2 regions of the Marinobacter sp. MMG032 genome follow, and region 1 is predicted to be linked to the other one. Evidence: riboswitches for the same ligand, from Rfam matches in the RefSeq annotation. Region 1 holds a riboswitch; the other holds the start of a gene.
The links. A riboswitch is a leader RNA that binds a small molecule or an ion and turns the genes downstream of it on or off. The one in region 1 is predicted to bind cobalamin.

Region 1 (14,713 bases):
AAGGTCAACCTGGGCAGCAACGTGTCCATTGGCCCGGGCTGTGTCATCAAGGATACGACCATTGCCGATGGTGCCGAGATCAAGGCCAACAGTGTGATCGAAGGGGCAGTGATTGGCGCTCACGCGCAGATTGGGCCATTTGCCCGAATTCGTCCGGGCACCGAACTGGCCGCAAATACCAAGGTTGGCAACTTTGTGGAAACCAAGAAGGCGATCGTCGGTGAAGGCAGCAAGATCAACCACCTGAGCTACGTGGGCGATGCCTCACTGGGTCGTAATGTGAATGTGGGTGCAGGAACCATCACGTGTAATTATGATGGTGTTAACAAGTATCAGACGGTGCTCGGCGATGGGGTCTTTGTTGGTTCCAACACGGCCCTGGTAGCTCCGGTGACTGTTGCCGCGGAGGCGACCATTGGTGCGGGGTCGACCATTACCCGTGACGTAGCAGACCACGAGCTGGCCGTGGCGCGGGGCCGACAGCGGAATATCTCCGGTTGGGAAAAGCCGAAGAAACACTGATTTAAACGATCGACAGACAGGTAGAGCAGCATGTGTGGAATTGTAGGCGCGGTTTCGGAAAGGGACGTTCAGGGCATCCTTCTTGAGGGTCTGCGCCGTCTGGAATATCGCGGGTATGACTCCGCGGGCATGGCCGTGATCGGTGGTGACCACAGCGTCCAGCGTGCAAGGGAAGTCGGCAAGGTTGCCGCGCTCGGCGACGCCATGAAAGCCAACCCGCTTGCAGGTCATCTGGGCATTGCGCACACCCGCTGGGCCACCCACGGTGAGCCGTCCCAGATCAATGCCCACCCGCATATGTCCGGCGAGCGGCTTGCGATCGTCCATAACGGCATTATCGAGAACTATCAGGAGCTGCGCGAAGAGCTGCGGGCGGACGGTTTCGAGTTTTCCTCCCAGACTGATACTGAAGTCGTTGCCCACCTCATCGAGAAGAACTACCGGACCCTGGGGAATCTCCATGATTCGGTGCGGGCCGCCATTGCCCGTCTTCGTGGCGCCTATGCCCTGGCCGTTGTTCACGCCGATGAACCGGACCATCTTGTCGTGTGCCGTGAGGGCAGCCCCCTGGTGATCGGCGTGGGTATCGGTGAGAACTTCATCGCGTCGGACCAGCTCGCGCTGCTGCCGGTCACCGATCGCTTCATGTTCCTGGATGAAGGGGACATTGCCGACATCCGCAAGGATGCCATCACTGTTCTCGATCGCGAGGGTCAGTCGGTGGAGCGGGAAGTAACTCGTTTCGAACATGGCGCCGATTCAGCCGACAAGGGCGAATACCGTCATTTCATGCTCAAGGAAATTTATGAGCAGCCCAAAGTGATCAAGGCCACCATGGAAGGCAGGGTCACCAAAACCCGGGTGCTGGAACAGGCATTGGGTACCGAGGCAGCAAATCTCCTTGAGAACGTTCGTCACGTACAGATCATTGCCTGCGGCACCAGTTACCATGCCGGTATGGTGGCCCGTTACTGGATCGAGGAGTTGGCTGGTATTGCCTGCTCGGTGGAAGTGGCCTCTGAGTTTCGTTACCGCAAGCACGTGATCCAGCAGGACACCCTGTTCTTGTGTATCTCCCAGTCCGGCGAAACCGCCGATACCTTGGCGGCCCTGCGCCAGGCCAAGAAAGCAGGCTTCCGGGCGGCGCTGGCCATCTGCAACGTGCCGGGCAGCTCCCTGGTGCGGGAATCCGACCTGGTGATCATGACCCAGGCCGGACCGGAAATCGGCGTGGCCTCCACCAAGGCCTTTACCACCCAACTGACCGCACTGCTCCTTTTCACCCTGGCTCTTGCTCGTCACAACGGGCTGCCGGAAGAGCAGGAAGCAGAGATCGTTGAGGCCATCCATCTGCTGCCTGGCCAGGTCAGTGATGTCCTGGCCCTGGATGCCGAGATTGCCGAGATGTCCAAAGCCTTCATGGACAAGAACCACAGCCTGTTCCTGGGCCGCGGTTCCCAGTTCCCGGTTGCCCTGGAAGGTGCCCTCAAGCTCAAGGAAATCTCCTACATTCACGCCGAGGCCTATCCGGCCGGTGAACTGAAGCATGGTCCCCTGGCACTCGTTGACAGCGAAATGCCGGTGGTCACCGTCGCGCCCAACAATGATCTGGTTGAGAAGTTGAAGTCCAACTTGGAAGAAGTGCGGGCCCGCGGCGGCGAGCTGTTTGTCTTTGCTGATAAGAGGGCCAATGTGAAAGCCGAAGAGGGCCTTCATGTGATGCAGATTCCTTCCGTGCATCCGATTACGGCCCCGATTGTCTACACCGTGCCACTGCAGCTACTTTCCTATCATGTAGCCGTGCTTAAGGGCACCGATGTGGACCAGCCCCGCAATCTGGCCAAAAGCGTTACCGTTGAATGAAAAAAGCCCCGCATACGCGGGGCTTTTTAGTCATAGCCTCAGAAGCGATAGGAAACAGACGCCTCTACCGTTCGTTCCTCGCCAAACCAGCAGTTGGAACTGTCGAAACAGCTGTAATAGCGCTCATCGGTGAGGTTGTTAACTGACAGGCCCAGTTCGGTACCTCGCAACGTGTGGGAGACTCGGCCCAGGCTATAACGCAGGGCGATATCCACCAGTGTTGTATCTGGTACGTTCCCCTCATTGGTGGCGGCGTTGTATTCAGCTTCGCCGATGTACCGGGCACCAATGCCTGCAACCAGGCCATTCAAAGGTCCGTCATAAAAGCCATAATCGGCCCACACAGACAGAAGGTGCTCGGGTACCCAGACCGGCGTTCGACCTTTCAGTCCGGTATTGTCCTTGGTGACCTCAACATCCTGCAGCGTGTAGCTGGCGGTCACCAACAGGCTGTCGATGGGCTGTGCCCGGGCTTCAAGTTCGATGCCCTGGGAACGTACTTCCCCGGCCTGGATCTGATCATAAGGGCCACCGTTGGGGTCGCGAGTCGGCACGTTGTCCTTGGTGATCTGGTAAAACGCAAGGTTGGCTGATGTTTGCTGATCCTGGGACTGGTATTTCACACCTAGCTCCCACTGGTCGCCTGTCGACGGATCAAACTCATTGCCATTGCGGTCACTGCCGGTTTGTGGCTCAAAGCTTTCGGCATAATTGATGTAAGGTGAGAGGCCGTTGGCACCCCGATACATCACGCCCGCGCGAGTGGAAACGTTGTCCTGGTCAAGCTTCCTGTCGACCGTGCCACCGTATTGTCTGCCTTTTTCCTCACCGGTGAAATCATCCCAGCGGACGCCGCCAATGATTACGAACCGGTTCAGTTCGATCTGGTCCTGGAAATAGATGCCAAGCTGCTTCTTGCGAATATTGAAGTCAGAAGACAGTGCGGTGTTCTCTATATTTATGTTGTCTTGAGTGATCTGGTAGTAGTCCGGATCAAACAGATCGATGGCGGGGGCTGCGGTATCCTCGTAGATTACGTCTGAGTCGAGACTGAAGTAATCCAGGCCCACCAGTATATTGTGCCGGGCCGATCCGGTCTGAAAGCGTCCCGAAAACTGGTTGTCCACGGTGAAGCCGGTGGTTGTCTCATCTGTAAGATAGGCCTGTCGGGAGAGAGTCCTGCCATCCGCGGCCAGACCCGTTCCGTAGGTGTTGGTCTGAAACGCTTCCGCGTCGGTGTACCGGAAGTTTTGCAGGAAATTCCAGTTGTCGTTGATGTTGTGGTTGACCTTGTAGCCGGCCAGCAACACCTCTTTTTCAAACTCATTCCAGTTGGCGTCGCCGGAGAAGGCATCCTGCGGCAGTTCGCCATTGGGGTTGGGCAGGAACAGACCGGAAGCGGACAGGGTGGTATAAATCCCCATGGCCGGATCTTTCTGATAGTAGAGGTTGAAGTTGATGAGTGTGTCCTCGCTCACCTGCCAATCCACCGACGGCGCGATCATGTGGCGCTCCTCCTCGGAGGTTTCGGCCTGACCATCCCGGGTACGGGTCAGACCCACCAGGCTGTAGGACAGGCTGGAATCGCCCAGTTGACCCCGGCTCTCAACGGAGGCTTCCGCCAGATTGCGGGAACCACCCGCCACCTCAATCTTGTTAAAGCTCTCGGTGGAGGGCTGTTTGCCGATCAGATTCACCATCCCGCCCGGCGGCATGGACCCGTATAGCGTCGATGTAGGGCCCCGGAAGACCTCAACTTGCTCCACAGCCTTCAGATCAATCTGGGGCTGTAGATTCCAGTCGTTGTAGAGCAGTTGCAGGCCGTCATAATAATTCTGGTAGTTGATAAAACCGCGGATGCTGAACAGATCCAGTCGGCCCACAGCCCCGCCTCGCAACTCGGTGTTCACACCCGGCGCATAACGAAGCGCTGACGCAACCGAGTCCGCATCGCGCATTTCCAGGGCCTGTTGGTCCAGAACGGAGATGCTTTGCGGGGTTTCGCCCGGTTCCAGTGCCGTCTTGGTGGCGGTGTTTCGGTAGGTCTCGCCGTACACCGTCATGGTGTCCAGTTCCAGGGGGTCATTGGAGTCTGCGGCAGCCATCTGGCTGACAGCCAGGCCAATGGCAACAGCCAGTGCGGAGGGTTTGATAACGTGTGAATGCATAATGGGTCCTGTTAAACCTCGAATGATTAATTGCGAATCATTCCCATTATATTTATCTGGTTGAACAGGACTTAACCGATTGGTGCATGCCGGTAATTAATGGTGTCTCAAGCACGACTGGAATCCAGTATTCCATGCTCACTTCCGGCGCCCGGGCGTCGAATTCCGGAGGGTAGACCTCCAGATCAAATCCATAGACCGCCTTGCAGCCGGCATGTGGAAGCCAGGCATTGAAAAACCATTTCAGGATTTCAGCGAGTGAGCGGATGGGGCCCTGAAAGGAGACCACCGCGTAATTCTGGGCAGGCACCTGAAGCACTTCGAGACCTTGAGGAGCGTGGGCTTCACCGGTTTCAACACCAGCCAGATAGTGGAATTCGGGACCCGCTCCCCCGGAGAGATCAAGAACGCCAAACCTGGGTCGCTCCTCTGGCAGCAGCCCGGCGGCTGATAACGAACCCCAGAGCGCAGGGACCTTGACGTTGAAATCAGGATTGGACGAGAACAGTCCCCGTATCTTCTCGGAGCGACCGGCCACGGTGAACGCCGGCCTTGAATCAAGCCGGATGGCAGGAACTCGGGCCCGGAGGGAGGCATCCGGCAGAAGGGCCGGATTGAGACATAAGGGCGTACTCAGCAGGCACGGCAGTCCTCGGCGCCGGTATTGGGCCGGTGGACACCCGAAATGCTGTTTGAAACTGCGGCTGAAGCTGATGTCGGAGCCAAAACCGCAGGCCAGACCAATATCGATGATGCGCTGATCGGTAAACAGCAGCATTTCCGCCGCCAGGCTCAGCCGCAGTTCCCTCACATACTGCCCGACGCATTGACCGGTCTCGAAGGCGAACACACGGTTGAATTGCCAGCGGGACCATCCCCCGATCCTGGCAAGGCTGGTAACGGCCAGCGGCTTGTCCAGGTTCAGGTGGATGTAATCCAGAACCTTCCCGATTCTGCCCAGCTGGGTCTGCCGGCTTGACGGGGTCATCGGGTACTCCTGTTACCGGGCAGGGGATTTACCAGCGATAGCTCAGGGTGCCGACCACACTGCGCTCTTCGCCGTAGTAACAGTAGAACTCACAGCTGGCGACGTACTCGCGATCAGCAACGTTGTTCACGTTCAGCTGTGCCACCCAGTTATCCATGAACTGGTACTGTGCCATCAGGTCCACCACCGTGTAAGAAGGCACCTCGGTTCCCGTGAAGCTGTCGTCGGTACTGCCAACGTACCGGGCGCCACCACCGAGCTTCAGACCCGGCGCAAAATCCTGGAAGGCGTAGTCCAGCCAAACCGACGCAGAATGACGGGGGATCAGATTCGCAGCAGCCGCGGGCTGGTTGTCGGAGGTGTTGTCCGTTGTCGCGTCGTTGTAGGTGTAGGCAGCTGTCAACTCGAGCTGTTCGGTCAGATAGGCGACACTCTCAAGTTCAAAGCCCTGGGTTTCCCTGACGCCTCCCTGAACCTGAAAGCCGGAGGGACTGGTGACCAGTGAGTTTTCTTCCTCAATGTTATAGATGGCCGCCGTCACATAGCCGTCCAGACTGTTCGGAGCGTATTTGACGCCGAATTCCAACTGTTCACCAACCCGCGGTTCGTAAAGGTTGCCGTTGTTATCCACGCCGGCAATCGGTTGGAACGACTCGGTCCACGAAAGGTATGGCGAGAAGCCATTGTCCGCGAGGTACATAACCCCACCGGAGAGAGATATCTGATCGTCATCGGCTCTCTGCCGGGAATCCGCGGTCAGGTTGCGATCAACCACTTCAGCCTGGTCGTACCGCGCGCCCGCGAGAAAAATCCAGCGGTCGTCCAGTCGGAGCTGATTCTGGAGATAAAGGCCGGTTTGCTCCTTGGTGATGTTTCGGAGGGTCAGGTCTGCAGGCGATACCGGCGTGAAATTACCGTAGGTCGGGTCGAAGATGTCGATCGTGGAAAAGGCGAAATTATCCAGCTCCAGACCGTTGGTTTCGAGGTCCTGATAGTCCACACCAATCAACAGGGTGTTTTCAGTGCGGTCAGTAAACCAAGTTCCCACCAGCCGGTTATCCACCGTCCAGCTGGACAGATCCCCATCGCGATAGACGATGCCGCGGGTCCCTTCTCTCGGGCCACTCTGGAACGACATGTAGATACTGCGCAGTAGCAGGTCAAGCTCGCTGTAACGGGTATCCTGTTGAAACTCCCAGGTGTTGTTGAAGCGATGTGAAAGGCTGTAACCGACAGAGGACTGGGTACGTTCGTTGGTGTCGTATCCGGGTTCGCCGTAAAAGGTGGAAGGTTCAACCTTGCCAAAGGGCGTGTCCTGGATCGTGCCGTAAGCCAGCTTGAAGCCATTGTAGGGTACGGCATCATCCTTCTGAAGACTCGCCAGGAACGTCAGGGAGGTATCCTCGGACACATCCCAGCGCAGGCTGGGCGCCAGGTAATAGCGCTCGTTTTCGGTGTAGTCAATATCACCATCGGTGGAACGGTACAGGCCAACCAGGCGATAGCTGACCGAATCGCTGTCTCCAATCGGGCCTGAGGTGTCCAGACCCAATTGGCGGTGCTCGTTGGTGCCAGCCTGAATCTGCAGTTCTCCCTGCGCCTGATCGGTCGGGCGTTTACTGATGGCGTTGATTACGCCGCCAGGGGGTGCCTCACCGTAAAGAATGGACGCGGGTCCCTTGAGAAGTTCCACGCGTTCAAGGCCATAGGTTTCCGGCAGCCACTGATAGAAACCCTCGCGATAGATGCGCAAGCCGTCCTGATAGGTGGCCTGGTCGAAACCCCGGATTTTGAACCAGTCAGTGTCGTTGTCCGCGCCGTAGTGGCCGGAAACCACGCCGGCGCGATAGCGGAATGTTTCATCAAGGGATTGTACGTTGCGCTCACGAAGCTCTTCTTCATCAACCACGGAAGCTGGGCGGGGCGTTTCTACCAGAGGTGTTTCAACTTTCAGTGCGGTGGCTGAGACCACGAGTGCATCCAGGCTGGTTTCGGCCTCGTCCTGCGCCAGAAGTGGCGTTGACGCCGTCGCAATACCAATACTCAGGGTCAGACGGATTGCGAGGGCCAAAGGCTTGGGTAAAACGACGGCGGGCATAATGGGAACACCTTCATAGCGGACAGTGGTTAAGTGGTGAAAGTCATCAAATCCGCCGAATGTTATTCTTAAATAAATCGTAATGCAAACCAATATCATTTAGATGCAGTAGGTTTGAGCAGAAATGACACGGTAAATTTTTAATGAAATCACCGCATGACCGCGGAAATCGGTTAAAATGCCGTCGCATTAGGGGTTTAATTTAAGTAATGTTACGAAAATAGTCGTGTTGGCGAGACCTTTGAGCTTTTCTTTTTGTTATTAAGACCAAAAGTGGTCTCAGATTTGTACCTTTGGACCATACCCCGGTACGCAAATATCAAGGAAGATTCGAGCCTGCTGCCACACAATACCAATAACCGTTTTCTCAGAAGATTTCCGTAATGCCCACTACCGTTATTTCCGGCTTTACCCACAACTTCCTTGGCAAGGCGCCCGTCTGGTACAAGCAGGTCATCCTGTTGTTTCTTGTCGCCAACCCGATTGTCATGTGGACCCTGGGGCCGGGAACGGCCGGCTGGCTTCTGATTGCGGAGTTTATTTTTACCCTGGCTATGGCCCTGAAGTGCTACCCGCTGCTGCCGGGTGGTCTGCTGGCGGTGGAGGCCTTGCTGATCGGGTTGACCACGCCGGACGCGGTCTATCTGGAAGTGCTCACCAATTTCCCTGTTATCCTGCTGCTGATGTTCATGGTGGCGGGCATCTATTTCATGAAGGAGCTGCTGCTGGTGACTTTCACCCAGATTCTGGTGGGTGTGCGCTCCAAGTCGGCTCTGTCATTATTGTTCTGCTGCGCGGCGGCGATTCTTTCGGCTTTCCTGGACGCCCTGACGGTGACGGCGGTAATCATCAGCGTCGCAGTAGGTTTCTACTCGGTTTACCACAAGGTGGCTTCCGGTAAGGGCTATCAGCACAAGGACCACAACGCTGGCAGTGATGACGAAGTGATCGAACTGCACCGGGAAGATCTGGAAAACTTCAGGGCCTTTTTGCGCAGCCTGTTGATGCACGGTGCAATCGGTACAGCCCTGGGTGGCGTGGCCACCATGGTGGGCGAGCCGCAGAACCTGCTGATTGCCAAGGTAGTGGGCTGGGATTTTGCCGGTTTCTTCCTGCACATGGCGCCGGTGAGTCTACCGGTGCTGGCGGCCGGGTTGTTTACCTGCTGGGCTCTGGAGAAGCTGCGTTGGTTTGGCTACGGCGGGCGCTTGCCCAAACCCGTGCGCCGCGTGCTGGAGGAGTTTGCCGAGAACGAGCGGGCCAAGCGTACCAAGGCTGATCAGGCCGCACTCTGGGTACAGGCGTTTGCCGCGGCAGTTCTGGTGGTGGGCCTGGCATTCCACCTGGCCGAGGTCGGCTTGATTGGCCTTCTGGTGATAATCCTGATTACCTCATTTACCGGTGTCACCGACGAGCATCAGATTGGCAAGGCTTTCCAGGAATCCCTGCCGTTTACCTCTCTGCTGGTAGTGTTCTTCGCGGTGGTTGCGGTGATCCACGAACAGCACCTGTTCAAGCCGATCATTGATTACGTTCTGTCGCTTCCCGAAGCCCGGCAGCCGGGCATGTTCTTTATTGCCAATGGCGTACTGTCGATGATCAGCGATAACGTGTTCGTTGCCACCGTGTATATCAGTGAGGTGAAGCAGGCCCTGGATGCAGGTGCGATCAGCTATGATCACTTCCAGAAGCTGGCGGTTGCCATAAACACCGGCACCAATCTTCCCAGTGTGGCGACCCCGAATGGCCAGGCGGCTTTCCTGTTCCTGCTGACGTCTGCCATTGCGCCGCTGGTTCGTCTGTCCTACGGCAAGATGGTGATCATGGCGTTTCCCTATATGCTGGTCATGGGCGGTGTGGGCCTGTACATGGTTATTAACCATATTTGACATTCTGTTCAGATTTTTGCGGGCGGTGTCAGTGCAGATTTGCGCGGGTCTGTTAATCTTTGCTTAAACAGATCACAACAACACGGATTCCATGCCAAGAAACTTCCCAGCCCGCCTTTCCCTGATGTCTGAAGCCATGCGCTTTGTCAGTATCCGAATTTGTGCATTGCTGGCAGGATTATTTTTAGCATCGGGCGCGCTCGCTGAAGCGGGAACAGCCAGCAAACTGCTCAAAATCGCCTATGTCGACTTTCCTCCGATGACCTATCAGAAAGCCGATGGCAGTCCGGCGGGCACGTTCATTGAGATTACCCGAAAAGTGGCGATCGAAGCGGGCTATGAACCGGAATTCCTCTACCTTCCCATCAGTCGTGTTTACCTGTATTTGCGCAACGGCCGGATTGATGTTTGGCCTGGATCAGCCAACGTCCCGGCTCTAAAGGGTGAAGTTCTCGAAACCTGGGTGAGTCCCTTCGCTTCCCAATTGAGCGCCTGGTATTTGGAGGGAACAGAACCACTGTCCCATTTTGATCAATTGCGGGGGAAGACAGTAATCACGATTGCTGGATACACCTATGGCGGGCTTTTGTATTGGCTGGAGGGCGAGAGTTCAATTGACGTCACTCAGGCACCCAATTATCGAGCGGCTTTGGACATGCTCAAGCTTGGCCGCGGACAATACTTGTTCGGACACCGGGATCCTGTTCTGGAAACTCTGATAATGCCCGAAGACGAGAAGATTCGTGAATCAGAGATTCGTTTAAGAAATCTAACCTGGCTGTTTTCGCTTGCTAATCCCAAAGCAGCGATTTTGCGGGAAGAGTTTGACGATGCCTACCTGCGTCTGGCTGAACAGGGTGAAGTGCCCCCGATACGCAAGTTCGGGGAGAGCTTTGTGATACCGGGCTTTCCGGAACAATACCGATAGCCATCTTTTGGTGTTCACGATTCGGGATCAAGAAAGATATCCCCATACCAGGCCGTTGCTTTTTCCCCGGTGTTGTCCGAATCCGACATAATGGCAATACCCACCACCGGTGGCGGCTCCTCACCAAACGCTTCCCGATAGTCGGCCATGATGTCTCGTTCCACGGTGACCCATTCACCGACCTTTTCTGATCCTGAATTCACCGAGATCATCATGGTTTTTTCGGTGTAAGGGTTGGGCACGATCTCGCCCTTGGGCAGGGTGTTGGCCCAGATATAGTTCAGGGCATTGCCTGGTAGCGACTCGCCGAACAACACTTCAACCGTCTTCCGTTTGGCGCGTTCAAAGAAGCCCGCTTGTTCGGGTTGGAACTCGAATGCCACGTAGATTCTGGCAGGATAGTCGTCCCCGGACTTTTCCCGGGCATTGCCCTTCTCGAACACATTCGAGACCTTCCAGCGCCATTGCAGAATCAGTGAACCGGCGGGCTCCAGTCGTACCCGGGCAATGAGGCCAGACGCCCCGCCGTCTGTGGTGGCCCTGACAACCTGCTGACCATCTTCGGTGGTCAGTTCATACCGACTAAGCTGATCGATCTTGGGAAATTCCAGGGGTTCCCAGCCGTCATTCAGGGACTGCATTTCGGAGAAACGCGTCAATGTTGCTTCCTGCGAACTGACGGGGGCAGGGAGCATCAAGGAAGCGAGGAGCAGGCTCCAGATTCTTCGGTATCCGATTATCTCCACAGTGCCTCTCCTCTGTCCGGGTATTTCCGTTGCAGACAAATGTTTTACCGGAAAGTGCCTTGTTCTGTAAGAGATACCCCTATATAGTGATTTAATCCTTGGTCAGATACCAGATGTAGTGATCAATGCGTAACCAACTCGGTCAACGTGTGATCATCTCCGCCATTCTGGTATCGGGAATCCGGTGAGACTCCGGAACTGACGCGCAGCGGTATTGGGGAACAAGCACGGCATTACGACACTGGTTGATACCGGGAAGTCGCCGAGCGAGGCCGAATCCAACGATTCACGCCCCTGAGTCCGAAGACCTGCCAGGGATACGGAGCTTCACAGCTCCTGACTGCACCTTCGCGACCCAGGGTGAGCAGACCGGTTATGCCCAGCCATTACTATGGCGAGGTGTGCCCCTGCGTACGCGATGGTGAAAGGAATTCAACGCGTATTCAGGAGAACACACATGTCTGCCTCAGCCCTGGCCGAACCCCGGCCAACCTCGCACACCGATACCGAATCCCTCCAGGTCATCAAGCGCAACGGCACCCTTGTCGGTTTCGACCCGTCGAAGATCAGCATTGCCGTGACCAAAGCCTTCCTCGCCGTCGAGGGTGACAAAGCCGCCGGCTCCGCCCGGATCAACGATGCCGTACATCGGGTGACTGACCAGGTGATCCAGGCCATCGGTCGCCGCCTGAAAGCCGGTGGCAAGGTGCATATCGAAGACATCCAGGATCAGGTGGAACTGGCCCTGATGCGGGCGGAGGAGCAGAAGGTGGCCCGCGCCTACGTGCTTTACCGGGAAGAGCATGCCCGGGAGCGTGCCCGCCACGCCCCGGTTGAGGCACACCCCCATCTGACGGTGAAAAAGACCAGCGGTGAAATCGCGCCCCTGGATCTGGGCCTGATGAAACTGCAGGTGGAACAGGCCGCCACAGGGCTTGAGGGCATCGACGGTGATTCCCTGGTGGACGATGCCCTGACCAACCTGTACGACGGCATCGCTGAAGAAGACGTTCTGTCGGCGCTGATCATGACCGCCCGCAGCCGGATTGAGCGGGAGCCGGACTACAGTGCCGTCACCGCGCGCCTGCTGCTCGAGCAACTTCGTCTGGAGAATGCCGCTGCCCTTGGCCTGCCCATCAGTTTGCCCTTGGTTGAGATTTATCCGCAGGCCCTGAGTGCCTTTATCGAGGCAGGTATTCGTTATGAACTGCTGGACGAAGCCCTGGCCGCTTTCGACCTGGAGCGCTTGGGAGCCGCCCTGAAACCGGAGCGTGACCTGCAGTTCGGCTTCCTGGGCCTGCAAACCCTGTACGACCGCTACTTCCTGCACTGGAACAAGGCCCGCCTCGAATTGCCACAGGTTTTCTTCATGCGCGTGGCCATGGGCCTGGCCCTGCGGGAAGACGACCCGAACGCCCGCGCCATCGAGTTCTACAACCTGTTGTCGTCGTTCGACTACATGGCGTCCACGCCCACGCTGTTTAACAGCGGCACCCGCCATTCCCAGCTGTCGTCCTGTTATCTGACCACGGTGGGCGACGACCTTGAAGACATCTATGGCGCCATCCGCGACAACGCCATGCTGTCGAAATGGGCTGGCGGCCTGGGCAACGACTGGACACCGGTTCGGGCGCTGGGCTCTCACATCAAGGGCACCAACGGCCAGAGCCAGGGTGTGGTGCCTTTCCTGAAAGTAGTCAACGACACCGCCGTGGCGGTCAACCAGGGCGGCAAGCGTAAAGGTGCGGTGTGTGCCTACCTGGAAAGCTGGCACCTGGACATCGAGGAATTCCTGGAACTGCGCAAGAACACCGGCGACGAACGCCGCCGCACCCACGACATGAACACCGCCAACTGGGTGCCCGATCTGCTGATCGAGCGCATGCGCGAAGACCGTGACTGGACCCTGTTCTCCCCCAGCGATGCGCCGGATCTGCACGACCTGTACGGCAACGCCTTCCGGGAACGCTACGAGCATTACGAGGCGCTGGCGGAGCAGGGCAAAATCAAGCTGTTCAAGAAAATCCCGGCCAAGCAGCTGTGGCGCAAGATGCTCACCGTGCTGTTCGAAACCGGCCACCCCTGGATCACCTTCAAGGACCCGTGCAACCTGCGTTCTCCCCAGCAGCACCGGGGCGTGGTGCACAGCTCCAACCTGTGCACCGAAATCACCCTGAACACCAGTGCCGAAGAGATCGCCGTATGCAACCTCGGTTCCGTGAACCTGGCGGCTCATATCGCCAACGGCGAGCTGGATGTGCAGCGCCTGGAACAGACGGTGAACACCGCCGTGCGAATGCTCGATAACGTTATCGACATCAACTATTACGCCGTGCCCCAGGCCCGCAACTCCAACCTCAGGCATCGCCCGGTCGGCCTTGGCCTGATGGGCTTCCAGGACGCGCTCTATGAGCTTGGCCTGCCGTACTCCAGCCCTGAAGCGGTTGAGTTTGCCGACGTTGCCATGGAGCAACTCAGCTACTTCGCCATCCGCGCCTCGGCTTCGCTGGCGGGTGAGCGAGGCGCCTATGAAAGCTACGAAGGTTCACTCTGGCAGCAGGGCATCCTGCCGATCGACTCCATCAACCTGCTGAAGGAAAACCGCAGGGAAGGGGATTTGGCCATAAACACCAACGCCCGGCTGGACTGGTCGCCGGTGCGTGAACTGATCGCGAAAAACGGCATGCGCAACAGCAACGTCATGGCCATCGCCCCGACGGCGACGATTTCCAACATCGTGGGTGTGTCCCAGTCCATCGAACCGGCGTACCAGAACCTGTTTGTGAAATCGAACCTCTCCGGCGAGTTCACGGTGGTGAATCCCTCCCTGGTGCGGGATCTCAAGGCTGAAGGCCTGTGGGACAACGTGATGGTGAACGACCTCAAATACTTCGATGGCAGCGTTCAGCAGATCGACCGCATCCCGGCGGAACTCAAGGCCCGTTACGCCACCGCCTTCGAGATCGACGCAAGATGGCTGGTGGAAGCCGCCGCACGGCGCCAGAAATGGCTAGACCAGGCCCAGAGCCTGAACCTCTACATGGCCGAGCCCAGCGGCAAGAAGCTGGACGCCCTCTACCAGCTGGCCTGGGAACGTGGGCTGAAAACCACCTATTACCTGCGCTCACTGGGCGCTACTGGCGCTGAGAAAACCGCCCCGGTTGCCGCGCCCCAGCCCCAGGTGTGCAGCATCGATGATCCGGACTGCGAAGCCTGTCAGTAACTGCTCACTTAACGATTGCGAGGCATAACCATGCTCGATTGGGACGACGAACCGAGAACCGAAGCCAAAGCGGCGCATCCCGGCGCCCCGGCACCGGTGAACGTGGACGACAAACGCGTCATCAACGGCGAAACCGACATTAACCAGCTGGCACCGTTCAAGTACCCCTGGGCCTGGGAGTACTTCATGAACGCCAACAAAAACCACTGGACCCCCCTGGACGTGAACATGGCCCAGGACGTTCACGATTACCATCACCGGCTGACTGCGCCGGAAAAACATGTTTAC
Region 2 (14,713 bases), 310 kb from region 1:
ATGTGCCTGGCCTGCTGAGACGCGGGCTGGGCCCGAGGTGGGGTACCTTTTCTTCTGGGAAAAACAACTCGCTTTGCTCAGACATTTTTTCCCGCCAGAAAAGGTACCCCACCCCGGACCTGAGCGCGTTCTGAGTCATCCGCTCTATGCTTTTCCTCCAAGCAAAATCCGCACGGCCGTACAGGCATCCTCCAATTCGGCCTCCCTTGGTTCGCGCCCAGCGATGATGTCGCTGTACAGGCAGGATTCTGCCAGTCTAATCATGAAGTAAGACAGGCTGAAGATGTTCATTGGCGGCTTGATGTGACCAGCTGCTACCTGGTCCTTCAGCATCCGTGTGTTGGTCTCCACTGTACGGGTGTGGAGGATCGACTGGGACGAGGTAAGGATCTTCAGGGCGTATTCCGGGTCCTGGTTGATAAAACGGCGCAGCGGCTCGAAACGCAGGATGGTGGAGTTGGTGCGTCGGTATACGCCGACGATATAGTCCACACCGACGCCAGGTGTCTCCGTCATGGCCTGTCGCCAGAGAGGTTCGTACAGAGACCAGAGAATCTCGCCGACCAGCAGATCCTTGTTGCCCACCCAGCGAAACAGGGTAGCCCGGCCAATTCCGAGTTCATCGGCCAGCGGCGCCAGGTGAATGCGTTCACCCTTGAGCCACATGCGACGTGCCCGCTTGAAAGCCTCGGCCGGTGTTGCCCTGGTTACGGTTTTGTCTGCCACTGAAACCTCATGCCCGAATTTGGATTCATTTTAACGGCTAAACCCGGAGCCGGCTATGTGGGCGGTTTCCAAAGGTCGTGATGGTTTTGTGAACTTTTCCGCCTACACTCTGCTCTGAACGCAACGAACGATACAGGGAAGGCAGTGAGCCCCTTACGATGACACGAACGGTACTGATTATCGAAGACAATCCCGGCATCGGTGAGCTGGTGCGTATGCAGGTGTCGGATCTGGGTATGAAGGCGGTTCTGATGGACCGGGGTGATACCGGTCTGGAGCGGTTCCGTGAGGGTGGCATCGATCTGGTGATCCTGGATTTGATGCTGCCCGGCCTGGATGGTCTCGCCGTGTGCCGGGAGATTCGTGCCTGCCCGGGCTACGTACCAGTTCTGATGCTGACGGCAAAAAGCACGGAACTGGATCGGGTTCTGGGCCTGGAAATGGGCGCGGACGATTACCTGACGAAACCTTTCAGCGTGGCGGAGCTGGCAGCCCGCATCAAAGCGCTTTTCCGACGGGTAGACGCACTCTCTCAGGGCTCGTCCGCAAGCAAGGAAGTTGAAGAGATTCAGGTGGATGGGCTAAAAATCGACCCGGTTCGCCGGCGGGTCTTTGTCGATGAGAAGGAGGTGGACCTGACCGCCCGCGAGTTCGACCTGCTCTGGCACTTTGCCTCCCATCGGGGCCGGGTTTTCAGCCGGGCCCAGTTGCTTGATGCCGTCTGGGGCTACAACCATGAGGGCTACGAGCACACCGTGAACACCCATATCAACCGCCTACGCAACAAGATTGAAGCCGACGCCGCCGAGCCCCGATATGTCCAGACGGTCTGGGGCGTTGGCTATCGGTTCATGGATTGATCATGGCCCTGTCTGTCTTCAGAACCCTCTATGCCCGGCTGGCCATTGGTCTGTTCCTGTTGTTGCTGGTGGTAGGAGGCCTCTTCACCTTTCTGAGCCTGTCTTCGGTGCGGGAATACTCGGCCGCGGTGAACCAGCAACTGAACCGGGATCTTGCCCGTAATCTGGTGTCGGACCGCAACCTGGTCACCGACGGCGAGCTCAATCGGGACGCCCTGAAGCAGCTGTTCGAGCTGTACATGACGATCAATCCGAGCATCGAGATCTATCTGCTGGATACTGACGGCAACATCCTTTCCTACTCTGCGGATCCGGCCAAGATCAAGCGCAACCGTGTGTCCCTGGAACCAATCCAGACCCTGATCGAAAACCCTGACGCCTATCCGCTTCCCGGTGATGACCCGCGCAGCCACGACCGGCGAAAGGTCTTTTCGGTAACGCCCGTTCCATCGGCTGAAAACCCGTCAGGCTACCTCTATGTGGTTCTGCGGGGTGAGGAATACGATCTGGCCGAGAGCATGGTGCACAGTAACCGCCTCCTGCAGATGGGCGCAGGCGCGCTGGCGGTGAGCCTGTTCGTCGGTTTGCTGGCCGGCCTGGTGTTTTTCCGGCTGCTGACGCGTCGGCTGTCTCGGTTGACCGAAAGGGTAGAATCCTTCGAGCGGGAAATGTCTCCAGAGAGCACGTCTGCGGTTGCTGGCAAGGGCGATGACATTGATTATCTGGCCGCCCGGTTTGATCAGATGGCGCAGCGGATTGTTGCCCAGCTGGATCTACTGAAGCACAAGGATGCCCAGCGCCGCCAACTGGTTGCCCAGGTCTCCCATGATTTGCGAACGCCCCTGGCGTCCGTTCAGGGTTATATCGAAGCCTTGAGGCTGAAACAGGACACGCTTGGCGCCGATGAGCGTGCCCGGTTCCTGGATGTGGCCCTGGCCGAGAGTCACAGGCTAGGTCGCCTGGTGGAGGAACTGTTCGAGCTTGCGGCGTTGGATGCCCGGGAAAAGCAGCCGAAAACGGAACCGTTTGTGGTTGCCGAACTCCTGCATGATGTGGTGCAGAAACATCAGCCTGAGGCGGAGCACGCGGGTGTTGAGCTCTCGATTGTCTCCGTGGCGCCGGTCCAGGTGCTGGCGGACATTGCCATGACCGAGCGAGTGTTGGATAACCTGATCAGCAACGCCATCAGCCATTCGCCAAAGAACTCGGCGATTACGCTGGGCGTTGGCGAAGGGGAGGGCGATGCCATGATCACTGTCGCGGACGCCGGGCCCGGCATCAATGATGAGGACCTGGAACACATCTTCGAACCTTTCTATCAGGCTACTGGCGCTTCCCGAACAGGACATGCCGGCCTTGGCCTGGCCATTGCCCAGAGAATGGTGTCACTGCAGCAGGGAAAACTCTCTGTTCGCAACGCCGATGGGGCCGTGTTCACGGTCTGGCTCCCCCTGGCCGCCGAAAAATCCACAACGTTATGAATTCGTAACACCTGATGAACGTTTTCGTGAATCCGCGACCTTACGCTTTAGGAATGGAATCACGTTAAGGAGAAGTCTGATGAAACGCAAGATTGTGGGTATTTTTTCGGCACTGGCGCTGGTCTCTGTCGCCGGACTTGTCACCACCAACGCGATTGCCGAAAAGTCGGAGTCGCAGATGAGCATGTATGCACCGGATCAGCCAGGCCTGGCGGTGGCAACTTTCGCTGGTGGCTGTTTCTGGTGTGTCGAAGCCGGGTACGAAAAACGGGTGCCGGGCGTGGTGGAAGCTGTCTCCGGCTATGCCGGTGGCGACGAGGCAAATCCTTCCTACAAGCAGGTTGCCTCGGGGCAGACTGGCCACACCGAAGCGGTACAGGTCTATTACGACCCGAACGAAATGACCTACGAGGGGCTGTTGCAAGCGCTCTGGCGGATGATGGACCCGACCGATAATCAGGGCCAGTTCGTGGACCGAGGCCAGCAGTACCGGCCCGCTATTTTCTACCACAACGCCGAGCAGAAGCGCCTGGCCGAGGAAGCCGTTGCAGAGTTAAAGGCTTCCGGCGTTTACGAGAAGCCCGTGGTGATTGAAATCGTGCCATTTGAGAAGTTCTATGAGGCCGAGGAATACCACCAGGATTACTACGACAAGAACCCGGTGCGTTACAACTTCTACACCTTCAACTCTGGCCGCTACCAGTTTATCGAGAAGGTGTATGGTGAAGACTACGAGCTTGATTACACCCGTTTCCAGGAGAACGCCACGGTGGATTCCAGTGACAACCTGGTGGGCAGTGACAGCGGCAATAAACAATCCGGCCAGATGGGCAGTGGCTTTGACCAGGAAAGCTTTGAAAAGCCGAGCCAGGAGGCGCTGAAACAGCGCCTGACCGATATGCAGTACGAGGTTACACAGGAAGACGGCACCGAGCCTGCGTTCAATAACAAGTACTGGGACAACAAGAAGCCAGGGCTTTACGTGGATATTGTCTCGGGCGAACCCCTGTTCTCATCCCGCGACAAGTACAAATCCGGCACCGGCTGGCCCAGCTTTACCCGGCCGATCACCCCTGATGCAGTGGTGGAACGTGAAGACAATTCGTTCTTCATGACCCGCACGGAAATCCGCAGCGTTCACGCGGACTCCCACCTTGGGCATGTGTTCAATGATGGTCCCGCGCCGACCGGGTTGCGCTACTGCATGAACTCTGCGGCGATGGACTTCATCCCGCTGGAGCAGATGGCAGAGGCCGGCTATGGCAAGTGGATTGACGACGTCAAACCGGCATCATAGCCAGAGATCCCCGATACGGGTCTCCCGGCTGAAATGGTGCAATACCTGTGCTTGCAGCAATTCGGCGGTGGCAACCGCATCAATCAGGGCGTTATGGGCGGCATAATGGGGCAGCCCATAACGCAGCCGGCTGTCAGCCAGTCGAATGGACACGGGCTTTTTCCCCAGCAATCGTTGCCAGCGTGACGGATTACGGTCCGGGTGCAGATGCGCCTCGATAGCCATGGTATCGATCAACGGAAACCGGATGCCTTCCCCCAGTCGCCATTGCAGTGCGACGTCAAAGAACGATCTCTCGATGTTGCGATAGTGGACCACGGGAATACGACCGTTCAGGCAGGCAAACAGGTCCTTCAGGATATCTTTCATATCGGGTGCCTGGTCGATATCACTGTGGGTAATGCCGTGAATCGTGATTGAGGTCTGGTGCAACGGAAGCTTGGGCCGCACGATCCAGTGGCGGGCCTTTCCCAACTGGATGCCATCGAGGGTGAACGGTACAAGGCCGATACTGACAATCGAATGTTGACTGGCGTCCAGGCCGGTCGTCTCGAAATCGAGCGCGACAAAAGGCACGTCGGACATGGGCGTCTCCGGCGACACACACCCGCTTTCGTAAAAGGCTTTCAGAATCGGTGACTTGCTTTGCTCAGCCAGGGCTTCGAACTGCTCGGGCCATGGCAGGCGTGTAACAGAATTCCCGGCCTGCTCCTCACTAGACATTACGAGCCACCGTGGCGTGATACCGGAATTTCAGGAACTTCTGGGCACCGCTGACCACCTGGAAGGCGTCTTTCAGATGGCTGCGCTCAAACGGTGAAAGGTCCTCGGGCCGAACGTTGTTGTCCGGCTGCCGGCCAGCCTCGATGGCCAGGGCCTGGTGGCGGATGCGAACGATGGAGATGAACTCCAGGGCGTCCCTAAGGTTGCCCAGATCATCCTCCAGCAGCAGCTTGGTGTTGCCGATGGCTTTCAAACGCTCGAACGAGTTCTGTGCGCGGGAGCCGCAGGCCAGGGCGTGAACCCGGATCAGGTCTGACAGGGGCGCCGTACCCCGACGTTTCAGGTTGAAGGTCTTCTGGTGCTTGCCATCTTCTTCCAGCACGAAAGTCCGGAAAAAGCCGATCGGGGGCGTGCGGTTCAGGGCATTGCGGGCCAGCATTGCCAGGAACCGCTGGCTGTTGCTGGCCTTTTCGGCCACCAGAGTTTTCAGTTGTTCGGCAAAGTCGGTTTCCCCGTAGATACCGTCCAGATCAAAGAAGATGTTGCTGTTTAACAAGGCTTCGGCCTTGGGGTTATCAATCCAGTCGGTGAAGTAGTCCTTCCAGACCCGCAGTGGCTGCCGCCATTTCTGGTTGGTGGCCATGATGTCGCCGGTGCAGTAGGTGTAGCCGCACTCCGCAAGGCCATCGCTGACAAATTTCGCCAGTGCCAGGAAGTACTCATCGTGCTCTTCCGGCACGAAGCTGTCGTCCAGAATCATGGCGTTATCCTGGTCGGTAACAACCAGCTGTTCGTCCCGCGCCATGGACCCCAGCGCCATAAAACAATAGGGCACGGGTGGCGGCCCCAGTTTCTCCTCGCCCAGGGCCAGCAGGCGCTGGGTAAAGCTGCGCCCGATCCCGGCCATGGCACTGCCAATCATGTGGGAGTTGGCGTCTTCATTCACCATGCGAACAAAGCTGTCCCGCACATCCAGGCTGATTTTCTTCAGGCCTTTCACATCCTGCTGGTGGTAGATGTTGCTGACCAGGTAAAGGCTGCTCTGGCTCTCGTACTTCACGATGTCAGACAGCGCAATGACGCCGCGAACCTCATCACCATCCATCACCGGCAGGTGGTGCACATTGTTGTGCAGCATGGTGAGCATGGCCTCAAAGATGAATATGTTCGAACGGATGGTGATCAGATCCTCCGACATGATCTCGCTGATAGGCGTTTCGGAGGCTAATGCCTCGCTGAGGGCCCGGGTGCGCAGGTCGCGGTCGGTGATGATGCCCTTGAGCAAGGGCTTGTCGCCCTCCTCGTCCATCAGCAGCAGTGCCGAGACGCCGTGCTCGGTCATAATCCGCGCTGCTTCCTGCAGTCGGACGGTGTGGGGGGCGGACACCGGCTCCCGGGAAATCAGCCGGGTGACCTTGGAGGTCATGAGCTGGTTGGATTTTTCCCGCCGGGATACAGCGGAGCGCAGGCGGCTTCGGTCCTCGATCTCAACGAAATCGGCAAAGTTGTCGTCGTTTTCCCAGAGGTACTGGAACGTATCGTAAGGAATCTTGTACAGCAGAACGTCTTCGAGGGCTTTGGCGGGAAAGCGAACTTTCCGGTTCATCAGCAGGCCAAACTGGCCGAAGACTTCACCCTCGCTGATCCGGTTGTAGAGTTCTCCGGTGCGCCGATAGATCTCTACTGCACCACTGCGTACGTAGAACAGCCAGCTGCTGGGATCACCCAGTTCCAGAATCTGGCTCCCGGCCTTGAAGTAAACAACCTCTATGTCGCCAACCACCCGGTCGAGCAGTTCCTCGGTCATCTCGTCGAACGGCGGGTATTGAGCCATGTGATTGCGGATGTCGACCAGCTCGGCCTGCATAAAACTCCCTGTTCTGGCGAAGAAAAAGTGATTGTCAGTCAAGGAATATAGCAGTGGCAGAAGCCTGCGACCATGTCGACCTTTGATGGATTTCATTGACCGGTTACCCCGGTGTTGCTAGCCTTGCCACACTTTTTTCAGGTGTCCGTCGCAAAGCGCGACGGATGAAACGGGAAATCGGTGAGCCTGGCACAGCCAGTGCAAGTCCGATGCTGCCCCCGCAACGGTAAGCAGGACAACGGCAATCTATGCGCCACTGTGTCTCCAAGACATGGGAAGGTGATTGCCCGGGAACCCCAGGTTCCGCCTGCCAGCCCGGAGACCGGCCTGGAAAAACACCCGATGTTGCGGTGGGCAACCTGGGTGGGTGATATGCCGGTTCCGCTTTTCTGTTGCCAGTCTACCGCCTGCCCCTTCTCCCTGTTCCGCAACGAAAACCAGATTCCCGTGCGGGTGCGCGCGGAGTGCGGAGCAAGCTCTATGTTCAGAATTCAATGCCCTGTTTTGTTGGCCGGCGTTTCCCTGGCCGCCCTGCCTCTGGCCGTTTCGGCCCAGTCTTCTCCAGAATCCGATGCCCTGGATCCGATCGTGGTTACCGCGACACTGGGCCCCAAGACCGTTGGCGAGAGCCTGTCTTCAGTGACGGTCATCGAAAAAGAGGATATTGATCGGCAACAGCCCGCGGAATTCCGCGACCTGCTGCGCGCCCAGCCGGGGATCAACGTGGTATCGGACGGCAGCTACGGCAAGACCACCAGCGTTTTCCTGCGCGGCGCGGGCAGCTCAGGTACCGTGCTGCTTCTCGATGGTATCCGCCTGCGCTCTGCCTCCGCGGGTATCCCACCCTGGCAGTTTTTGCCTCCCGAATTGATGGAGCGGGTTGAGCTGGTGCGGGGCGCGAAGAGCTCCCTCTATGGTGCCGATGCGGTCGGTGGCGTCATCCAGGCGTTCACCCTGGAACCCGAGGCCGGGCGCCAGGGTTGGGGCGAGCTGAAAGGCGGTTCCCATGAAACCCGTGAGGTAACGGCCGGACTGGCTGGCCGGGAAGGCCGTTCGTCGTTCCTGGCCGGTGGCGTTTATTCGGATACCGATGGCACGAACCTGCGTGCTGGCGGCGAGGACAAAGGATTCCGGAACGCTGGGGGCCTGGCCAAACTGAGCCACAGTTTTGACCAGGGCGGCGGCGCAGGGCTGACGGTGTTCCAGTCTGAAGGTAATACCGAGTTTGAAGGCGGTGATACCGATTTCCTGATCCGTGCCATGGGGCTGCATCTGGAAGCGGTTGCCAGTGACTACTGGCGCACACGGATCCAGTTCTCGGAAGCCCGTGACGAACAGGATACCTTCGGAGCCAATCCGAGCACGTTCGACACCCTGTCTCGCTCCGCGCGCTGGGAAAACACCCTGACGGCCGGTGTTCATGAGCTGGTTCTGGGTACGGAGGTCATGCTTGACGAAGTCGATGGCACCAGTAACTTCACAGAGGACAGCCGGACCAACAGCGCGGTTTTCGGTCAGGGCCGTTTGAACTTTGATGCCACCGATCTGATGCTCAGTCTGCGTCTGGATGACAACGAGGCCTATGGCAAAGAGGAGACTGGCGGTGTGGCCTTCGGTCACCAGCTGGACCGCGCCCATCGCTTTCGCCTCAGCTATGCGACATCGTTCCGGGCACCCACCTTTAATGACCTTTACCTGACGGTGCCGTTCTACACCGGTAATCCTGACCTCGATGCGGAAGAGGGGCAGATGGTCGAAGCCGGTTTCTCCGGGCGATATGACCAGTGGTACTGGGACATTGCGCTTTATCAGAACGACGTGAAAGACCTGATTACCTACGTGTCTGACCCGGTGACCTTTGAGGGCACCATGGAAAACGTCGAGACGGCCAGAATCCGTGGCGTTGAGGTTTCTTCCGGTATCGAGACGGCTGACTGGAATCTGGCGGCAGCAGTAACCTACGCGGATACCGAGAACCGCGATACCGGCGCCCGTTTACCGCGCCGTGCAGAAAAGAACCTGCGTCTGGATATTGATCGCCTGTTCTCCCAGTGGTCTGTGGGCGCCAGCTTTATTGCTGAGAGTGACCGCTACAACGATGCGGCAAATACCAGTCTGCTCCCGGGCTATGGCACGGTAGACCTGAGAGCGGCCTGGAATTTCCAGCCTGGCTGGTCGGCCTCGTTCAAGGTTGATAACGTGCTGGATCGTCGCTATGCCACCAGCATCGGGTATGACAGTGCGACCTTCGCGCCGTTCGACTACCTGGCTGCTGGCCGAACCTTCATGGCCTCGGTGCGCTATGATTTCCAGCAGTAAATTCATTGATCTGAGAGGCTTCCGCCCTCTATGAGGCACCTCTGGCTCGCTGCACTGTGTGTACTGTCTCTGCTTGCGCCCTCGTTGGCGCTGGCCGAGGGACCCTGCGCACGCGATGCACTGAACCAGAAGGTATGCCTGGCCGAGCCAGCGCAGCGTATTGTTTCTCTGTCACCGGGCGCCACGGAGCTGTTGTTCTCCGCCGGTGCCGGCGAAAAGGTCGTGGCGGCGAGTGCCTGGAGCGACTACCCGCCAGAGGCGGAGAACTTACCGCAGGTGGGTGACAGCAATCGTCTGAACCTGGAAGCGATCGTTTCAATGGCACCGGACCTGGTGGTGGCCTGGGTGGATGGCAATTCCCGCAGCCAGCTGGCACGGCTTTCGGGTCTTGGTATTCCGGTTCTCTGGCTTGCTCCGCGAACCTTCGACGACATTGCGATGGCAGTATCCGATCTGGCGTTGCTGACGGGCTCACCCGAACTCGGCAACGAGCGGGCCGAAGCGTTTCGCGCAGAGATGGCCGAACTGAAAGCCCGGTATGCCGATGCCAGACCGGTCAGGGTGTTCTATCAGATATGGGACCAGCCCCTGATGACCGTGAACCGGGAAGAACTGATCAGCAAAGCCATAACCCTGTGCGGCGGCGTGAATGTGTTTGGCGAGCTGCCACGGCTGGTGCCCCGGATCAGCCGGGAGGCGGTGCTCGAAGCCAACCCCGAAGCCATTATCACGGCCGGCTCGTCGGATGACAGGCAATGGCTCGAGGCCTGGCGAGAGTTCCCGGGCCTTGCCGCGGTAGCCTCAGGCAACCTCTTCCTGGAACCACCCGATCTGCTGGCGCGCCCCACGCTACGTATGGCAGACGGCGCCAGACACCTGTGCCAGACCCTGGAGCAGGCCCGTGCCAATCTCTAGCCCGTACAAACCGCTTTTTGTTCTGTTGCTGGCGGGTTTTCTGGCGGCTCTGCTTTCCGTCAGTATCGGCAGCACCGCCATCGGCTTTGGGGACACTCTGCGGGTGATAACCGGCAGTGGCACTGAACTTCAGCAAACGCTGATTCTTGAATTGCGTCTGCCCCGCACCCTGAGTGCCTTTGCAACAGGCGGTTTGCTGGCCGTAGCCGGGGCTTTGATGCAGGTTTTGTTGCGAAATCCCCTGGCCGACCCTTATGTGCTGGGGCTGTCTGGCGGTGCCGCCGTGGGTGCGTTACTGGCCATGCTGGCCGGCGCTGCCGGTTTCCTGGTGTCCGGCTCCGCGTTTGCCGGTGCCATGCTGGCCACCTTGCTGGTGTTTGGTCTGGCCCACGGCAGTGGCAGCTGGACGCCCTCGCGGCTGTTGCTCACCGGCGTGGTGGTTGCCGCCGGTTGGGGCGCCATCATTACCCTGATCCTCTCGATGACCCCGGCCAGTCGATTACCGGGCATGCTGTACTGGCTGATGGGCGATCTTTCCAACGCAGCCACGCCCTGGCCGGGACTGACTATTCTTTTGCTCGTGTGCCTGATGGTGTTTCCGCTGGGCCGGGCCCTGAACGTGTTGGCCCGGGGTTCCCTGCAGGCGGCGGCGTTGGGCGTTTCGGTGCGGCCACTGGAATGGTCGATTTACCTGATGGCCAGCCTGCTGACCGCATCCGCCGTCACCATGGCCGGTTCGGTTGGCTTTGTCGGCCTGGTGGTGCCCCACATGTTGCGGCTGGCGCTGGGGAACGACCAGCGGCTGATTCTGCCGGCCTGCGCACTGGCCGGCGGCACGCTGCTGGTGCTGGCAGACACGCTGGCGCGGGTAATGATTGCACCGGAGCAATTGCCGGTGGGCGTGATCACCGCACTGATCGGTGTGCCAACCTTCCTGTACCTGCTGTATCGGAGCCGATGATGACACGCCTGGCCACCGAAGCGCTGATGATCGATATTCCCGGGCGAGCCTCAGGTGCCCCCCTGAATCTGGCCATAGAGCCCGGGCAGGTCTGGGGCGTTCTTGGCCCTAACGGTGTGGGTAAAACCACCTTGTTGCATACCCTGGCAGGATTGCGGGAGCCCAGAAGCGGGCAGCTGCTACTCGACGACACCCCGCTGCACGACATCCGCCGCAAGACCGTCTCGCAGCAGATGGGCCTGGTATTCCAGGACCGGCAGGATGGATTCCCGGCCACGGTCCTTGAGACCGCCCTGATCGGCCGCCACCCCTGGTTATCCCCCTGGCAGATGGAGAGTGGCGAGGATCTCGCGATTGCGGAAAAAGCACTGGAAGCGCTGGACGTCATCCACCTGAAGGATCGCCTGGTGAACACCCTCTCCGGCGGCGAACGCCAACGGGTCGCCATTGCCACCCTGATGACCCAAAGCCCGGAAATCTGGCTCCTCGACGAGCCGACCAATCACCTGGATTTACAACACCAGACCGCCGTTATGAAGCTGCTTCGCCAACAAGCGGCGGAGGGCAAGGCAATCTTCATGTGCCTGCACGACCTGAACCTGGCCGCCCGATGGTGCGACCAGATCCTCCTCCTGTACCCCGACGGGCAGGCCTGCTGGGGCCCGGCCCGCGACATGCTGGTAACCTCTGCACTTGAGAGCCTGTTTGGTCAGCGTTTGCTATCTGCCGAACTGGATGGCTTTCCGGTGTTTGTGCCGGGCTAGATTGCGAGGCTTTATCCACGCCTCAGTTACTGGTTATATAGTCACTACATTCCCAACAAGGCCATCACCATGACGTCCCCACTTGTAACCACCGACTGGCTGCAGGAAAACCTCGATAACGACCGTTTGGTTTTGATCGACGCGAGTATGGCTACGGTGATTGGCAAGGAGCCGATCGTTTACGACCATCCGGTTTGGATACCGGGGAGTTTACAGATCGACCTTGAAGGAACGCTCTGCAATAAGGAATCGTCCCAGCTCCATGCGTTTCCAACCGAAGACCAGTTCACGCAGGAAGTGCGCAGACTGGGGATAACGCCCGAAAGCATGGTGGTGCTCTATGACAACCAGGGAATCTACTCGGCGCCCCGGGCCTGGTGGATTCTGCGGTCGATGGGCCTGGACAATGTTTTCGTGCTGGATGGTGGCCTGCCTCTGTGGCTGGCGGAGGGGCGTGAAACGGTGTCGGCTCCGGTTCAAGAAGCGGCTTTTTCCGGCTCCTTGTCGGGCCGTCTGGACTGTGAACGGGTTCGGGATTCCGCGTTCGTGTATCAGCACCTCGACGACGAGCAAGTCTCGGTAATTGATGCGAGATCCCGGGCGCGGTTCCTGGCCCAGGCGCCGGAACCGCGTCCGGGTGTGCGCGGCGGCCATATACCGAACTCTCTCAACCTGCCGTTTACCGAGGTGCTGGATGGTTACCGGTTCAAACCGGTCAGTGAGCTGAAAACAACGTTCAACCAGCTTGCGCCGAATCTTCAGCCTGGAAACGGGCATCAACTGGTGTTTTCCTGCGGCTCCGGCATCACCGCCTGCATCATTCTGCTGGCGGCGGAGCTGGCCGGGTATGACCAGCTCTCTCTATACGATGGTTCCTGGGCGGACTGGGGCAGCGACGAATCGCTGCCGGTGGCTTGAGCCAGGAGGGTTTTCTTGTATTACGGGCTGTCAGGCCATGCGCTTCATGATTCGGTCGCCCAGCAGGTACTGGTGCGCCAGGGCAGCCGCCACGTGTAGGCCAATCATTACCCACAACACGTTGGCCAGTAATTCGTGCACGTCTTCGCCGCTCTCTTCCAGCCATTCCGTTTCCGGACCGTAGCCAAAGACTGTCCAGCCGAAAAAGGTAACCGGATCGCCTTCACCGAGGGACGTCGCCAGGCCTGACAGCGGCATCAGAATCATCAGGGCGTAAAGCGCCAGGTGTCCCAGTTTGGCCAGGGTTGCCCAGTGTGCCGGTGGTGACAGACGTGAGCGGTTAAGCCAGCGCCACAGGCCGCGAAAGATCACCAGCCCGAAGATGGTCAGGCCCAGGCTCTGGTGCCAGGCCATCAACGACGCCTCGGAGAGGGAATGTTCCAAAGCCTCAAACCAGACTTCGCTGGCAAGCATGACCAGCAGCAGAACCGCCATGATCCAGTGCACAGCCCGGGAAACGGCACCATAGCGGTCGTCAGCGTCCATCAATGTCATCGTGATTCTCCTTGATCAAATGATGGCGGGGCACCCTCCGGGCCCCGCGCCTGCTGATGGTGATCAGCTCCGGTGTCCGCCGCGAACCGGGGCGCCGTACTGGTTGAACTCATGCTCCCGGATCAGATTCTGCTCGGCATCTCGCAGCTGAACCCGGTAGGTGCCATCGGTTGTTTCCTCAACGGACACTTCCACGCCCGGGCCGAAGCGTCTCAATGCCTGGCCATAGGCCATGATGCGCATTTCTTCGGTGCTGTACTGTTTGAGATCGGAACCCATGGCTTTGCCGTGGTGGCGATTCTCGTAACGATCGTCACAGTCACCCCGCCCGTAGTCGTCATCGGCAGACGCAAGTAGTGGCGTGGCGCTGAGCAGTGCAGCAATGGAGAGAGCAGCAATGGTGGTAGTTTTCTTCATGGTCGAACTCCTTGGTTGGTGAAACCCATGACGGAATGTCATCGTTGGTCGGGAGTTATTGCACCAAGGAAACGTCGCAGAATTGTCTCGGTGACCCATCGAGTTTGTCGCAACTTGTCGCAAGGCCGGGATTTGCGACGGTTTTTGACAAGATCGCGCCCATTGGGAAACTCGACTCCCCTATAATCGGGGCAGACGGTAATCCAACGGAGTAACGAGTGAGCGACTCTCCCACCATTCTGGTCGTCGATGACCATCGAGACATTCGCGATCTGGTCGGCCGCTATCTGCAGGAGCATGGTCTGCGGGTGCTGCTGGCGGATGGCGGTGATGCCATGAAGCGTCAGTTGCGACAGCAGTCCGTCGATCTGGTTGTGCTGGACATCATGATGCCCGGCGACGATGGCCTCACCCTCTGCCGTTACCTTCGCGAGCACACCGAATTGCCGGTGATACTGCTCACTGCCATGAGCGAGGAAACCGATCGCATCGTCGGCCTGGAAATGGGCGCAGACGATTACCTCACCAAACCCTTTAACCCTCGGGAGTTGTTGGCCCGCATAAAAGCGGTTCTGCGCCGCACCACGGCGTTGCCACCGCAACGTAGCCCCATGGCCGGTCAGTCCCTCACGTTCGAGGGCTGGACGCTGGACGTCGACCGCCATCAACTCATCGATCCGGAAGGTGTCGAGGTGTCGTTGAGTACCGCCGAGTACAAGCTTCTGCTCGCCTTCCTTGAACACGCCGGCCGCGTGTTGTCCCGTGATCAACTGATGGATCTGACCCTCGGCAGAGAGGCGGATGCCTTTGATCGAAGCATTGATAATCATGTCAGCCGCCTGCGCCGAAAGATCGATCCGGACGCCCGCAGCCCCAGGCTGATCAAGACGATCTGGGGCGGTGGCTACCA

Region 2: another riboswitch for cobalamin. It lies ahead of ABNF92_RS09670 (TonB-dependent receptor); the one in region 1 lies ahead of ABNF92_RS11050 (ribonucleoside-diphosphate reductase subunit alpha).

The regions. Positions count from the first base shown of each region.
Region 1 is NZ_CP157802.1:2,391,738-2,406,450, forward strand. Features, by position in the region: gene glmU (bifunctional UDP-N-acetylglucosamine diphosphorylase/glucosamine-1-phosphate N-acetyltransferase GlmU) at 1-522, shown strand, start outside; gene glmS (glutamine--fructose-6-phosphate transaminase (isomerizing)) at 553-2,385, shown strand; gene ABNF92_RS11020 (TonB-dependent siderophore receptor) at 2,424-4,553, opposite strand; gene ABNF92_RS11025 (AraC family transcriptional regulator) at 4,606-5,541, opposite strand; gene ABNF92_RS11030 (TonB-dependent siderophore receptor) at 5,570-7,639, opposite strand; gene nhaB (sodium/proton antiporter NhaB) at 8,023-9,528, shown strand; gene ABNF92_RS11040 (transporter substrate-binding domain-containing protein) at 9,620-10,456, shown strand; gene ABNF92_RS11045 (DUF3047 domain-containing protein) at 10,471-11,151, opposite strand; cobalamin riboswitch at 11,325-11,533, shown strand; gene ABNF92_RS11050 (ribonucleoside-diphosphate reductase subunit alpha) at 11,660-14,425, shown strand; gene ABNF92_RS11055 (ribonucleotide-diphosphate reductase subunit beta) at 14,456-14,713, shown strand, end outside.
Region 2 is NZ_CP157802.1:2,077,829-2,092,541, reverse strand. Features, by position in the region: gene ABNF92_RS09700 (QsdR family transcriptional regulator) at 145-726, opposite strand; gene ABNF92_RS09695 (response regulator transcription factor) at 885-1,586, shown strand; gene ABNF92_RS09690 (ATP-binding protein) at 1,589-3,067, shown strand; gene msrB (peptide-methionine (R)-S-oxide reductase MsrB) at 3,147-4,364, shown strand; gene ABNF92_RS09680 (3'-5' exonuclease) at 4,359-5,087, opposite strand; gene ABNF92_RS09675 (putative nucleotidyltransferase substrate binding domain-containing protein) at 5,080-6,954, opposite strand; cobalamin riboswitch at 7,077-7,300, shown strand; gene ABNF92_RS09670 (TonB-dependent receptor) at 7,435-9,273, shown strand; gene ABNF92_RS09665 (cobalamin-binding protein) at 9,304-10,188, shown strand; gene ABNF92_RS09660 (iron ABC transporter permease) at 10,175-11,149, shown strand; gene ABNF92_RS09655 (ABC transporter ATP-binding protein) at 11,149-11,913, shown strand; gene ABNF92_RS09650 (sulfurtransferase) at 11,983-12,831, shown strand; gene ABNF92_RS09645 (cytochrome b) at 12,862-13,386, opposite strand; gene ABNF92_RS09640 (hypothetical protein) at 13,450-13,803, opposite strand; gene ABNF92_RS09635 (response regulator) at 14,022-14,713, shown strand, end outside.